4 regions of the Streptomyces sp. NBC_00316 genome follow, and region 3 is predicted to be linked to each of the others. Evidence: riboswitches for the same ligand, from Rfam matches in the RefSeq annotation. Region 3 holds a riboswitch; each other region holds the start of a gene.
What was found. A riboswitch is a leader RNA that binds a small molecule or an ion and turns the genes downstream of it on or off. The one in region 3 is predicted to bind cyclic di-AMP.

Region 1: it holds a riboswitch for cyclic di-AMP, as region 3 does, so the genes downstream of both, OG878_RS06205 (M23 family metallopeptidase) here and OG878_RS21245 (M23 family metallopeptidase) in region 3, are expected to answer to the same signal.
Region 2: it holds a riboswitch for cyclic di-AMP, as region 3 does, so the genes downstream of both, OG878_RS11155 (M23 family metallopeptidase) here and OG878_RS21245 (M23 family metallopeptidase) in region 3, are expected to answer to the same signal.
Region 4: it holds a riboswitch for cyclic di-AMP, as region 3 does, so the genes downstream of both, OG878_RS33625 (C40 family peptidase) here and OG878_RS21245 (M23 family metallopeptidase) in region 3, are expected to answer to the same signal.

What each region holds. Positions count from the first base shown of each region.
Region 1 is NZ_CP108023.1:1,375,006-1,378,206, reverse strand. Features, by position in the region: gene OG878_RS06210 (alpha-galactosidase) at 1-1,237, shown strand, start outside; cyclic di-AMP (ydaO/yuaA leader) riboswitch at 1,520-1,679, shown strand; gene OG878_RS06205 (M23 family metallopeptidase) at 1,683-2,552, shown strand; gene OG878_RS06200 (SGNH/GDSL hydrolase family protein) at 2,723-3,201, shown strand, end outside.
Region 2 is NZ_CP108023.1:2,519,092-2,522,292, forward strand. Features, by position in the region: gene OG878_RS11150 (GntR family transcriptional regulator) at 1-410, opposite strand, end outside; gene OG878_RS11155 (M23 family metallopeptidase) at 678-1,493, opposite strand; cyclic di-AMP (ydaO/yuaA leader) riboswitch at 1,506-1,675, opposite strand; gene OG878_RS11160 (M16 family metallopeptidase) at 1,884-3,201, opposite strand, start outside.
Region 3 is NZ_CP108023.1:4,776,664-4,779,864, reverse strand. Features, by position in the region: gene OG878_RS21250 (aldo/keto reductase) at 1-538, opposite strand, end outside; gene OG878_RS21245 (M23 family metallopeptidase) at 715-1,830, opposite strand; cyclic di-AMP (ydaO/yuaA leader) riboswitch at 1,842-1,994, opposite strand; gene OG878_RS21240 (PP2C family protein-serine/threonine phosphatase) at 2,265-3,201, opposite strand, start outside.
Region 4 is NZ_CP108023.1:7,537,689-7,540,889, reverse strand. Features, by position in the region: gene OG878_RS33635 (ATP-dependent Clp protease proteolytic subunit) at 1-561, shown strand, start outside; gene OG878_RS33630 (hypothetical protein) at 569-877, shown strand; cyclic di-AMP (ydaO/yuaA leader) riboswitch at 1,205-1,377, shown strand; gene OG878_RS33625 (C40 family peptidase) at 1,381-1,860, shown strand; gene OG878_RS33620 (ATP-binding protein) at 1,926-2,357, opposite strand; gene OG878_RS33615 (helix-turn-helix domain-containing protein) at 2,562-3,201, shown strand, end outside.

The DNA.
Region 1 (3,201 bases), 3.4 Mb from region 3:
CTGGCAGCTGGCCCACGTCGTCCCGGATGCCGCGAGCCTGCGGCCGGTGCTCTACAACTCCTGGGAGGCGACCGGCTTCGACATCGCGGAGGACCAGCAGCGCGCCCTCGCAGTCCGTGCAGCGGCCATGGGCGTCGAACTGTTCGTGGTGGACGACGCGTGGTTCGGGCGGCGCACCAGCGACCGGGCCGGACTCGGGGACTGGACCCCGAACCCCGAACGGTTCCCCGGTGGGCTGAAGCCCCTCGCCGACGAAGTGCACGCGCTCGGCATGCAGTTCGGTATCTGGGTCGAACCGGAAATGGTCAACGCCGACAGTGATCTGTATCGCGCGCACCCCGATTGGGTGCAGCACTTCCCCGGGCGGACCCGGACGGAGTTCCGTCATCAGCTGGTGCTCAATCTCGCCCGGAGCGATGTGCAGGCCTATCTGTGGGAACAGCTCGACACGCTGCTCTCCAGTGCCCCGGTCGACTATGTGAAATGGGACTTCAACCGCTGTTTCTCCGATGCGGGCTGGCCGGGCGAGGAGTATCCGCAAAGGCTCTGGACCGCACATGTGGATGCGTTGTACGCGTTGATCGACCGATTGCGGGCCGCCCACCCCGGTGTCGCCTTCGAGTCCTGTTCGGGCGGCGGCGGCCGGATCGACCTGGGGATCCTCGCCCGTACCGACCAGGTGTGGACCTCCGACAACACCGACCCGCTCGACCGGCTCGCCATCCAGGAGGGCTTCGGGCAGATCCATCCGGCGCGGGTGATGGCCGCCTGGGTCACCGACAGCCCGAACGTCCAGCTCAACAACCGGGTCAGCTCGCTGCGCTTCCGTTTCGTGAGCGCGATGGTCGGGGTGCTCGGAGTCGGCGGGGATCTCACCGAGTGGAGCGACGAGGAGCTGGCCGAGGCCCGGAGCTGGGTGGACCTCTACAAGGAGATCCGCCCGGTGGTGCAGCACGGGGCGCTGTACCGGCTGCGTGCGCCGCGCGGCGGTCTCAGTGCGGTGCAGTACACGCACGGTGACGAGACGGTGGTGCTCATGTGGCTGGAGGCGCAGAGGTACGGGGAGCGCCCACCGGCCCTGCGGCTGCGCGGACTCGACGCCGCGGCGACGTACACCTGCGTGGACACCGGGGTGGTCCACCACGGCTCCGTGCTCCTTCATCAGGGGCTCCGCACGGGGCTGCGGGGGGACCTGGACGCGCGGGTGCTGAGACTCCGCCGCGGAGAATGTTCATGACATGTCCGTATTGGTGCATTTAGCGGAACATGCCCCATTTAAACGGGAGATGATCGGCGACTCGTGAGCGGGATCATATCCGTGACGGTGTGTGGCGGCGCGGCGGGTGGGTAATCCGTCTGCCGCGCGGAATTCCAAGATCCCTGATCCACGGAGTGTGACCGGAATTCCGCGCCGATTTCCCGGCGTCGATTCCGTTGCGGAACCGGAGGCTTGTTATGCCCGTCCTCGCTCGTTTACGGTCACCGTCAATCCGGATGGACCGCCAAATCCTGCCGCCGTCCGGAATTCACACCCACTCATCGCGTGGCAGGAGCGGGGGAACCAGGTAAGCCGCCGATCGGGAAATCCGGCCGGCTCGGGGTGAAGTCGCACGACCTGCGACCGGGCATCTCCAGCCCTAACCCGACAGCTCACCTCGCAGGCGCCGGAGAGGAAATACTTCATGCCCATATCGGGTAAGCACCGCCGTCCGAAGTCCAGCACCATCGCTCGTGGCGTCGCCGCCGCCGGCGCCGGCGGGGCCGTCATCGCCCTTCCGCTGCTCGGCGCCACCGGTGCCCACGCCGCGGAGCAGGCCGTGCCCGCCGCCGCGAAGTCCGCCGCCACGGTGAACGCCGCCCCGGCCGCCCCGGTCGTGAAGAAGCAGGCCGAGACCCGGACGTACTCCGTCGTCTCCGGCGACTACCTGGCGAAGATCGCCGCCGACCAGAAGGTCGAGGGCGGCTGGCAGAAGCTGTTCCAGGACAACCGCACGGTCATCGGTGAGAACCCGAGCCTGATCGTCCCCGGCATGAAGCTGACCCTCGGCGGCACGGCGTCCGCCGCGGCCCCGTCGACCGCCCCCGCGCCGGCCGTCAAGCCTGCGGCCGCCCCCAAGCCCGCGGCCGCCGCCGGCGAGAGCAACAGCTCCGGCTACGTCCACCCGGTGCCCGGCAAGCACACCACCAACTACCGTGCGTCCGGCGCCAACTGGTCCAGCGGCAGCCACACCGGCATCGACTTCCCGGTCGCCACCGGCACCAGCGTGAAGGCGATCACCTCCGGCACCGTCGTCACCGCCGGCTGGGGCGGCGCGTACGGCAACCAGGTCGTCATCAAGCACGCCGACGGCCGCTACTCGCAGTACGGCCACCTGTCCTCGCTCTCCGTCTCGGCGGGCCAGACCGTGACCGTCGGCCAGCAGGTCGGCCTGTCGGGTGCCACCGGCAACGTCACCGGCCCGCACCTGCACTTCGAGGTCCGCACCGGCCCCGCGTACGGCTCGGACATCGACCCGGTCGCCTACCTGGCCTCGCACGGCATCTACGTCTGATCCGATCGGGCCTGATCCGAACGGCTGGGTGAAGGGGCGGTGCGCGGCGGTGCACCGCCCCTTCACTTATTCCCCCTTTACCAAAATCTGACCGGGTGGTCTATGTCACCTCCCGTCAACCCCTTATTACGGTCGCGTAGGTCACATTCGGCGGTGCAGGATGTGCCCTTGTGGCAGACGATTCGAGAAAAAATCAACGTGGCGTCAGTAACCGGTATGGCGCGATCGGGTCGTACGCAGCGATTGGCGACAGCTTCACCGAGGGAGTCGGTGACCTGGGTCCGGACGGAACCTTCGTCGGCTGGGCGGACCGCTTCGCGGTACTTCTCGCGGACCAGCTCCCCGACCCCGATGCGGCGACGGACACCGGCGGAACCGATGGATCCACCGGTCCGGCTCACGGGAATTTCCGGTACGCCAATCTCGCCGTACGCGGACGCCTCCTCGACCAGATCGTCGAGGAGCAGGTACCGCGCGCCAAGGAACTCGCCCCCGATCTGGTGAGCTTCTGCGCGGGCGGCAATGACATCATCCGGCCCGGCACCGACCCCGACGACGTGGCCGAGCGCTTCGAGCGCGCGGTCGCCGAACTGACCCGGTCCGTCGGCACTGTCATGGTCACCACCGGCTTCGACACCCGCGGCGTTCC
Region 2 (3,201 bases), 2.3 Mb from region 3:
GCCTGCGCGAGCGTCTCGTGGAACCAGCCGCCCAGCGACCGCAGATCCTCCCCCTCGCCCCGCCGGGCCCGCTCCTGGCCGAGCCTGACCAGGCCACGGAGGACTTTGAGGTGCGCCTCGGTGCGGCGCTGCGCGGCGCGGGCCGCACCCAGCGGCTCCAGCAGCATCCGGACCTCCAGCAGGTCGGCGGCCTCCTGCGCGGTGGGCTCGGCGACACAGGCACCGGCATGCCGGCGGGTGACCACGAAGCCCTCGGACTCCAGGGTCCGCAGCGCTTCCCGCACCGGGACACGGGAGACCCCGTAACGGCGTGCGAGGAGCTCCTCGGTGAGTCTGCTGCCGCGTTCGAAGACACCCGAGACGATGTCGTCACGGATCGCCGTGCATACCGAATGCGCCGGAATGCGCATGTCCGAACCTCCGCCTTAATCCCCGCGAAACGCGGCCGGCCGACGCCTGTTCTGTGACTCTATTGCAATGCGGCTGCATTTCCGATGCCGGGTCGAAATCCATGAATATCTTTTTGTTCGGACTCCGTTCGACAAGCCCGCCCCGGCTCGTTCGACGAGCCTGCCCGGGCTCGTTCGGCAGGTCCGTCCCGCGAGGAGGACGGCGGGATACGCCGAAGGCCCCGGCGGGAAGCCGGGGCCTTCGGGACAGTGCGGACGTGTCGTCGGTCAGACGTTGACGCCGTGGGCGCGCAGGTACGCGACGGGGTCCATGTCGGAGCCGTACGACGGCGTGGTCCGGGCCTCGAAGTGAAGGTGCGGTCCGGTGGAGTTGCCGGTCGAGCCGGAGAAGCCGATCCGCTGGCCCGCACCGACGCTCTGGCCGACCGAGACGCCGATCGAGGAGAGGTGGCCGTACTGGGTGTACGTGCCGTCCGTCATCCGGAGCACGATGTTGTTGCCGTACGCGCCACCCCAGCCGGCCTCGACGACCGTGCCGGCGCCGACGGCGACGACGGAGCTGCCGGAGGCGGCGTGGAAGTCGATGCCCGAGTGACGGCCGGAGGACCAGAGGGAACCGCTGGACTTGTAGCCGGTGGTGACGTATGAACCGGCGACCGGGAGCTGGAAGGCGCCGAGACGGGTGCGCTCGGCAGAACGGGCGGCGCGGGCCTTCGCCTCGCGGGCCGCCTTGACACGGGCGTCGGCCTTGGCCTTGGCCTTGGCCACTGCTTCGGCCTTGACCTTGGCCGCGGCCTTGGCCTTCGCGGCTTCGGCCTTCGCCTTGGCGGCGGCATCGGCCAGGTGCTGCTGCACGTCGGCCTGGGCGGCCACCTGGTCGGCGAGGGCGCCTTCGATGGCGATGATCTGGTTCAGACCGGTCTCGCTGACGGAGGGGACCTTGGCCTCGGCGGCGAGGGCCGGGGAAGCCAGGCCACCGATGACGCCGGTGGTGGCCAGAGCCGCGACGCCGGCGACCTGCGCGCTCCTGCGCGTCAGGCGGCTCGGGGCACGATGCTTCCCGGTGGGGCGGGTGAACGCCATGAAGGGTTGATCCTTTCCTTCCTTCTCGCCTACCGGGTTAGCTGACGGGTTCGGAGCAGGAAGGTCTCCTACGGAGGTCCCGGCCCCACAAGAGGGCCGCAGGCATCCGATTCACCCCAGGGACTGCGTGGGTCCCCGGCTCCCCAGGCTCGCGCCTGACGGGGACTCGGCGATCGCTGCCCGGCGCCGCGGATGCAGCATTCGAGTGACGGACAGCTGAGCCGACGCTAAGCGGGGGCACTTTCATTCACCAAACGGACAGGCCGTTTTGTAGCGCACACCACAGGACATACAGACTCTCGACCTGATAAATCAGACAAAAGGGAAGACCCCGGCGAGAAGTGACTCGCCGGGGTCCGCATTCGTCCCGGTACAGGAGCGTTCGGCTGATCAGCCGGTGACGACCGACACCTCTCCGATACCCAGCGCCCGGACCGGCTCCTCGATCTGCGAGGCGTCGCCGACGAGGATCGTGACCAGCCGGTCCACCGGGAAGGCGCTGACCACCGCCGCGGTCGCCTCGACCGTTCCCGTCTCCGCGAGGCGCGCGTACAGCTGCGCCTGGTAGTCGTCCGGCAGGTGCTGCTCGAGCTGGTCGGCGAGCGTGCCCGCCACGGAGGCCGCCGTCTCGAACTTCAGCGGGGCGACACCCACGAGGTTCTGCACCGCCGTCTCGCGCTCGGCGTCGGTCAGGCCCTCGGCCGCCAGCGTCCGCAGGACCGTCCACAGGTCGTCCAGCGCCGGTCCGGTGGACTCCGTGTCCACCGAACCGCTGATGGCGAGCATCGCGGCGCCCGTCGCCCCGGAGGCGGAGCCGGGCGCCGACGACCGCAGGACCTGCGCGAAAGCCCGCACGCCGTAGGTGTAGCCCTTCTCCTCGCGCAGCACCCGGTCCAGCCGGGAGGTGAGCGTGCCGCCCAGGCAGTACGTGCCGAGGACCTGGGCCGGCCAGACGCTGTCGTGCCGGTCGGCGCCGATCCGGCCGATCAGCAGCTGCGTCTGCACGGCGCCCGGACGGTCGACGATGACCACCCGGCCGGTGTCGTCGGCGGTGATCGGCGGGGCGGGGCGGGGCTCCGCGGTGTTTCCGGCCCAGTCGCCCACGGTGTCGGCGAGCAGCGCGTCCAGGTCGATGCCGGTGAGGTCACCGACGACCACGACGGTCGCGGTGGACGGCCGGACATGGGCCTCGAAGAAGGCGCGGACGGCCGCGGAGTCGATCCGCTCCACCGTCTCCTCGGTGCCCTGGCGGGGGCGCGACATGCGGGCCGTGGCCGGGAAGAGCTCCTTGGAGAGCTGCTTGGCGGCGCGGCGGGCCGGGTTGGCCTGCTCGTGCGGGATCTCGTCGAGCCGGTTGTTCACCAGCCGCTCGATCTCGCTGTCGGCGAACGCGGGTGCCCGCAGTGCCTCGGCCACCAGGCCGAGTGCCTTGGCCAGCCGGGAGGCCGGGACCTCCAGGGACACCCGGACTCCGGGGTGGTCGGCGTGCGCGTCGAGCGTGGCGCCGCAGCGCTCCAGCTCGGCTGCGAACTCCTCCGCGGAGTGCTTGTCGGTCCCCTCTGACAGGGCCCGCGCCATGATCGTGGCAACGCCGTCGAGGCCTTCGGGCTCGGCGTCCAGCGGGGCGTCGAGGAAGATTTCGACCGCGACGACCTGCTGGCCGGGGCGGTGGCAGCGCAGCACCGTGAGCCCGTTGGGCAGGGCCCCT
Region 3 (3,201 bases):
GCGCGACGTACCGGGCGAGCCCCTCGCGTTCCGAGAAGTCCAGGGAGGCCTGGAGCCGCTCCGGGCTGATGTTGGAAGCGGCGATGGCGCGCACCTTGCCGTCCTTCACCAGCCGGTCGAGGGCGGTGATGATCTCCTCGACCGGGACGGTCTCGTCGTCGAAGTGCGTGTAGTAGAGGTCGATGTGGTCGGTGCCGAGCCGGCGCAGCGATTCCTCGGCCGCGGCCTTGATGGTCGTGGCGGAGAGTCCCTTGTATGCGGGGTGGGAGCCCACCTTGGTGGCGACGACGACGTCGGAGCGGTTGCCGCGGGCGGCGAGCCACTTGCCGATGATCGTCTCCGACTCGCCGCCCTCGTTGCCCGGGACCCAGGCGGAGTACGCGTCGGCGGTGTCGATGAAGTTGCCGCCCGCCGCGGCGTAGGCGTCGAGCACGGCGAACGACTGCGCCTCGTCGGCGGTCCAGCCGAAGACGTTGCCACCGAGGGCGAGCGGGAAGACCTGAAGGTCGGAAGAGCCGAGCTTACGGAAAGAAGTCATAGTGGATCAACGAATTCCACCGCGCCCGCTATTCCATGCAGAGGGCATGTACACAGCCGGCATCCCGCCCGCGAGGGCGAGGCGCCGGGACCCGCGAAAACCGGACCGGCAGCCCTGACGTCGGGGGGTGAGCGTCAGGACTGCCGGGGTTCGGGTGCCGGGGAACCGGCGCGGGCTCAGACGGTGAGGCCCTTGTCGCGCAGCCAGGTCATCGGGTCGATGCCGGTCCCGGCCGGGGTGTGGACCTCCAGGTGGAGGTGGGGCCCGGTGACATTGCCGGTGGCGCCGACGCGGCCGATGGTGTCACCGGTGGTGACCTTCTGGCCGACGGTGACGTCGATCGACGACTGGTGGCAGAACCACAGCTCCGTACCGTCCTCCAGCTCCAGGACCGTGCGGTAGCCGTACGAGCCGGACCAGCCCGCCGACTTGATGGTGCCGGTGTGGACGGCCTTGATCGGGGTGCCGGTGGGCGCCGCGAAATCGAGGCCGGTGTGGTAGCCGGAGGACCACATCGAACCGGCTTCACCGAAGGTCGAGGTGATCGTGTACGAGGAGGTGGGGATGGTGTAGGAGGCGGCGAGCTTGGCGATCCGTTCGGCCTCGGCCTTCGCCTTCGCGGCTTCCTCCGCCTTCTTCTTCTCGGCGGCGGCCTTGGCCTCCGCGGCGTCCTGCTTCGCCTTGGCCTCGGCGGCGGCCTTCTCGGCAGCGGCCTTCTCCTCGGCGGCCTTGGCCTCCGCGTCGGCGGCGTTCTGCTGCTGCTCGGCCTGCTGGAGGATGCGGGCGCGCAGTGCCTCGCCGGCGTCGGTGGCGCCCTGCTCGGCCTCGGCGGTGGTGATGCCGGCGCTGGTGAGCGGGGCCGCGGAGTCTGCGGCCTTCGCCTGGTCGACGGAGTCGTCGGCGAACAGACTGCCTACGCCGGGAAGGGACTTGGCATCGGGGAGGTTGTCCGCGAGGGAGTCGGGAAGGGAGATGGAGACCGGCGGCTTGCTCTGCGCGGTGGCCATGCCACCCGCGCCGACGGCCGCGATGACGCCGACTCCGAGCACCGTGGAGCTGCGGGCGAGTCCGTTGCGCTGCTTGGCGACGCGATGCCTGCCGCGCACGGGGCGGACGGACTCCTCGGTGGGATTCCATTCCTCCCAGGACCGGTCACTCTCACCGAAGCCGTCGGCCGCGAGGTCAGTGGTGAACTCGGCGCCGAATTCGGTTCTCCGGTCGTTTCCGTACTCGCTCGCGAAGTCGGAGCCGAACCGGGAGGGGGCTTCGGGGGCAGGCTTGTTGGACGCCACGGGGGCGCACTCCTTTCCTTCCTTCTCGCCTACCGGGTTAGCTGACGGGTTCGGAGCAGGAAGGTCTCCTACGGATCCCTCTGCCTCTCACGAGACACAGGTGTCCGATTCACCCCATGTAGGTGGTTCCCCGGTTCCCTTGCGGAATTCGGCGCTCGCGCACGGTGCCGCCACTGACGACGGCTGGGACAACCGCGCTGCGTTATCGAACGTTAATAGACACACGGGCCCGATTCCAAGCCGTTCCCACTGATCGTTGACGGCCTTGGCCTGGACTTTACGGGACACAATCGGGCGGAATCGGGCGAGTTGATCGCCTCTCAGTCATTACCCGGTTTCTGACGTTGCGTCAAATGTTATGCGGAGCGGCGTCCTTCGGTCACGGACAGTGGCATCGGCCCGCACAGCCCTCTCACCGGCTCGGCCGAGTCTTCTCACCGGCTCGGATTTCCTTCGCTCGCACGCGCATCACGTCCCACGATCTTCACCGTCGTCCGCCGCTCCGGCTGCCCCTCCGCGGGGCGCTCGACAGCGAGCAGCGCCATGTCGTCGGTGGACTTGCCACCGGTGTGCAGCCGCACGTCGTCGGAGAGCGCGGACAGCAGCTCCTCGGGCCCGGGAAAGATCCGGCCGCGCAGCCGGGCCGCCGGATCGTAGAAGACCCCTTGCGGGTCTCGGGCCTCGGAGAGCCCGTCCGTGAAGGCGAGCAGCGTCGCACCGGCGGCCAGACCCCATACGTCGGCCCGGTCCGGCCACACCCCCAGGTCCATGCCGAGCGGCAGCGCGGGCACCGACGGCACCAGCACGTCCAGTGTGCCGTCGGGGTGGATCAGAATGGGCTCGGGGTGGCCGCGGTTGACGATCCGCACCTCGGCCGCGCCGGGCGGGATCTCGGCGAGCACGGCGGTCACGAACCCCTCGACCGGATCGATACCGCGCTGCCGCGCCCCCTCCCGCGCCAGCGCCCGTTCCAGCCGCTGCGCCACGCACTCCAGCGAGTCCTCCTGCTCGGCGGCCTCCCGGAACGCACCGATGATCACGGCCACCGCCTCGACCGCCTGGAGCCCCTTGCCGCGCACGTCCCCGACCACGAGCCGCACCCCGTGCGGACTCTCGGCCACGGCGAACAGGTCGCCGCCGACGTACTCGTCCGCCTGGGCCGCCTCGTACCGCGCCGCGACGCGGAGCCCCCCGATCCGGTCCATGGGGGCCGGCAGCACGGCCCGCATGGCGGTCTCCGCGATGAACCGCGCCGAGGCCAGCTGCTCATTGCTGTGCCGTACCACCCCGTTGATGACGACGGCGAGGATCGAGACCGTGAGCACGGTGAAGAACTCGATGACCGGCACGACGTGCATCAGCGTGCCACTG
Region 4 (3,201 bases), 2.8 Mb from region 3:
CCGTACTCCAAGCTGCTCGCCGAGCGCATCGTCTTCCTCGGCACCACGGTCGACGACACCGCCGCGAACGACCTGATCGCGCAGTTCATGTACCTGGAACACGCTGCGCCCGACCGTCCCGTCTCCCTCTACATCAACTCCCCCGGCGGCTCGTTCGGCGCCACGACGGCGATCTACGACACGATGGAGTACCTCGCGTGCGAGGTGCAGACCTTCTGCCTCGGCCAGGCCGGAGCCGGTGCGGCCCTGCTGCTTGCCGCGGGCACGCCCGGCCGTCGGCACGCCCTGCCCGGAGCCAGGATGGTCCTCCAGCAACCCGCACTTCCCGAACCGGTGCAGGGCCAGCCGTCCGATCTGGAGATCGAGGCGCGGGAACTGGACCGCATCCGCGGGCTGCTCACCGGTCTGCTGGCCCGCCACACCGGCCACGAGACCGAGCGGATCGCCGCCGACATCGACCGCGATCTCATCCTGGATGCGCCGGGCGCCAAGGCGTACGGCCTGGTGGACCACGTCCTGGAGAACCGTAAGCCGTTCCTCCCGCCGAACAGTGCGAGGTGAACGTCCCATGCAGCCACCGGAGTTCGCGCCGCTGCCCGCACTGACGTGCGCCGAGGGCGAGTTCATCGACTGTTACCTCGAAGTCCTCGACCAGCTGGGCCGGATCAACCCGGCTCACGGCAGCGACACCTATCGCGCGCTGCGCGCGGCGCAGGCCCTCGCCTCGCGGGCGCGCGCCCTGCGGGACGCACTCGCGTTGATGCACGAGCGCGGTGAAGCACAGCTCCACGCTGCCACATTGGCCCGGGCGCTGCGCGTGTTGGACGGGGAACGGCGTGCCGAACGGGTCACCGTGCCCCCTGCCCCGACGAGTTGATCAATTCCCTTCCGCGACACGCCCGGCGTGCCGATCAGAATTCCTCGCTCTTTCGGCGTAGGAGATCCCCCGCGCGGGGGACAGCTCAACTTGCGTTCCCGATGTGGGCGGCAAGCGGAATCTCTTGTTCCGCCGCTGGTACAGGACCGATCAGGGCGACCGGGCGAGACCCCGAAGCGGCTCTGTCCACCCGAACGGGTCATTCGTCATGAGGTTCACACAGCGCCTTTCCACCTCGGAAATCCGGCAGTCGGTGAGTCAAGATCCCTGGGACGACAAGCCCCCGCCACCGCGGCGGGGCGGTCCGGGTGGACGCCGAGTCCTGCCGCCGCCCGGATGCCTGGTCGACAGGAGTGGATCGGCAGGAGTGGAGGACCCGAGCACAACGGGTCGGCCGGGAATCCGGTCGACCCTCGGGGTGAAGCCGCCGCGTGCGGCCGGGCAACTTCGCCAGCCCGAACCCGACAGGTCATCCTTCACAGGCGGCTGACGAAGGGTTGCGCATGAGTGCGCAGGTTCATGTCCCGTCTCTGCTCACCCGGGCCGGTACGGCCACGGTTCTGACGCTCGCCGCCGTCGGCGGCCCCATGATCGCCCCCGGCTCCGTGGCCGAGGCCCAGGCCCAGGCCGTGACTCATTCGGCGAAGGCGCTCAAGATCGCCGCGTCGAAGAGGGGGTCGCCCTACCGGTACGGGGGCACCGGCCCGCACCGCTTCGACTGTTCGGGTCTGACGCAGTACGCGTTCAAGAAGGCGGGCAAGAGGCTCCCGCGCACGGCCCAGCAGCAGTACAACAAGACCCGGCACATCTCGTCCTGGCATCGGCAACGCGGCGACCTGGTCTTTTTCCACTACGGCCGCTTCGTCTACCACGTGGGGATCTACGCCGGCAAAGGCCGGATCTGGCACTCCCCGAAGTCCGGTGCCGTGGTGCGGCTGGAGAAGATCTGGACCAGGAGCGTCTGGTACGGACGGGTCCGCTGATCCCTTGTGCCGCCGGCCCGGCCCTCGTCCGTTCACGACGCGACGCGAGGGCCCGGGCCGGGCGGTCAGGTCTGGACGGGGACGGTCCAGGGAAGCTCGATCCAGACGGTCTTGCCTCCTTCTGCGGTCGGTGTGACCGTGAGCTGTCCTCCGCACTCCTTGGCCAGACAGCGGATGATCACCATGCCGCGCCCGTTGTCCTGCCGCACGGCGGCGGGCAGTCGCTGGGGCCAGCGCGGGTGGCTGTCCGTCACCCCTAGGCGCAGCTGCTCCTCCCGCTCCAGCCGGAGGTCCACCGTGAACGTGGGCGACTGGCCGAAGGTGTGCTGGACGGCGTTGGTGGCGAGCTCCGAGACGATGAGCCGGATGCTGTCGGCCACCTCGCTGTCATCGGCCAGGCCCCAGTCGGTGAGCACGCCGGCCACGTATCTCCGGGCCGAGGAGACCGAAAGCGGCTCGCTCGGCAGAGTGACACGTGCTTCTTGATGGTCTGCCATGGCGAGCCGTCCCTTTCCCACCCGGACCGACCCGCGGTCGGTCCGGGATGCGCTTCGCGCCAGAGTGCCATTGATGCTGCCCTCCGCGACGGGGATCCACCAAGATATGCATATATCTGTCGCTCGATGCGGTGAACTCTGCCTCGGAAGCCCGCACATGGGCGGCACACTGGCCCCTCGGCACGAGGGGGAGGGAGGCCGCCCATGCAGCATGGACCAGCGGTGCGCCGCCGCAAGCTCGGGGAGGAGCTGCGCGGTCTGCGCCATGCCTCCGGACTGACCAGCCGGGACGCGGCGCGGATGCTCGGCTGGCACCAGTCGAAGGTGAGCCGCATCGAGACCGGGGTCAGCAGTGTGAAACCGGCCGATGTGAGCCGGCTGCTGGATGCCTACGGTGTGAACGACCCGCAGTTGCGGACGCTCCTGAAGATGCTCGCAGGCTCTGCGGGCGGTGGCGGCACCGGCTGGTGGCATGCCTACAGGGGTCTCATCCCGCCCCAGTACCGGGACTTCATCAGTCTGGAGTCCCAGGCCAGGACCGCCCGCACGCTGGAAACCTCCGTGGTGCCGGGGCTGTTGCAGACCGCCGACTATGCACGGGCGGTGACCCGTGCGTCACTGGACGACCTGCCCGCCGGTCAGCTGGACTCGCTGGTGGAGGTACGGCTCGCCCGGCAGGGCGTGCTGCGGACCGATCCGCCGCTGCGGCTGACCGCGGTGCTCGACGAGGCGGTGCTGCGGCGCGAGGTCGGTGGGCGCCGGGTGATGCGGGACCAGCTGCGCCATCTGGCCCGGGTGTCACAACTACCGCATATAAAACTGCAGTTGCTGCCCTTCTCGATGG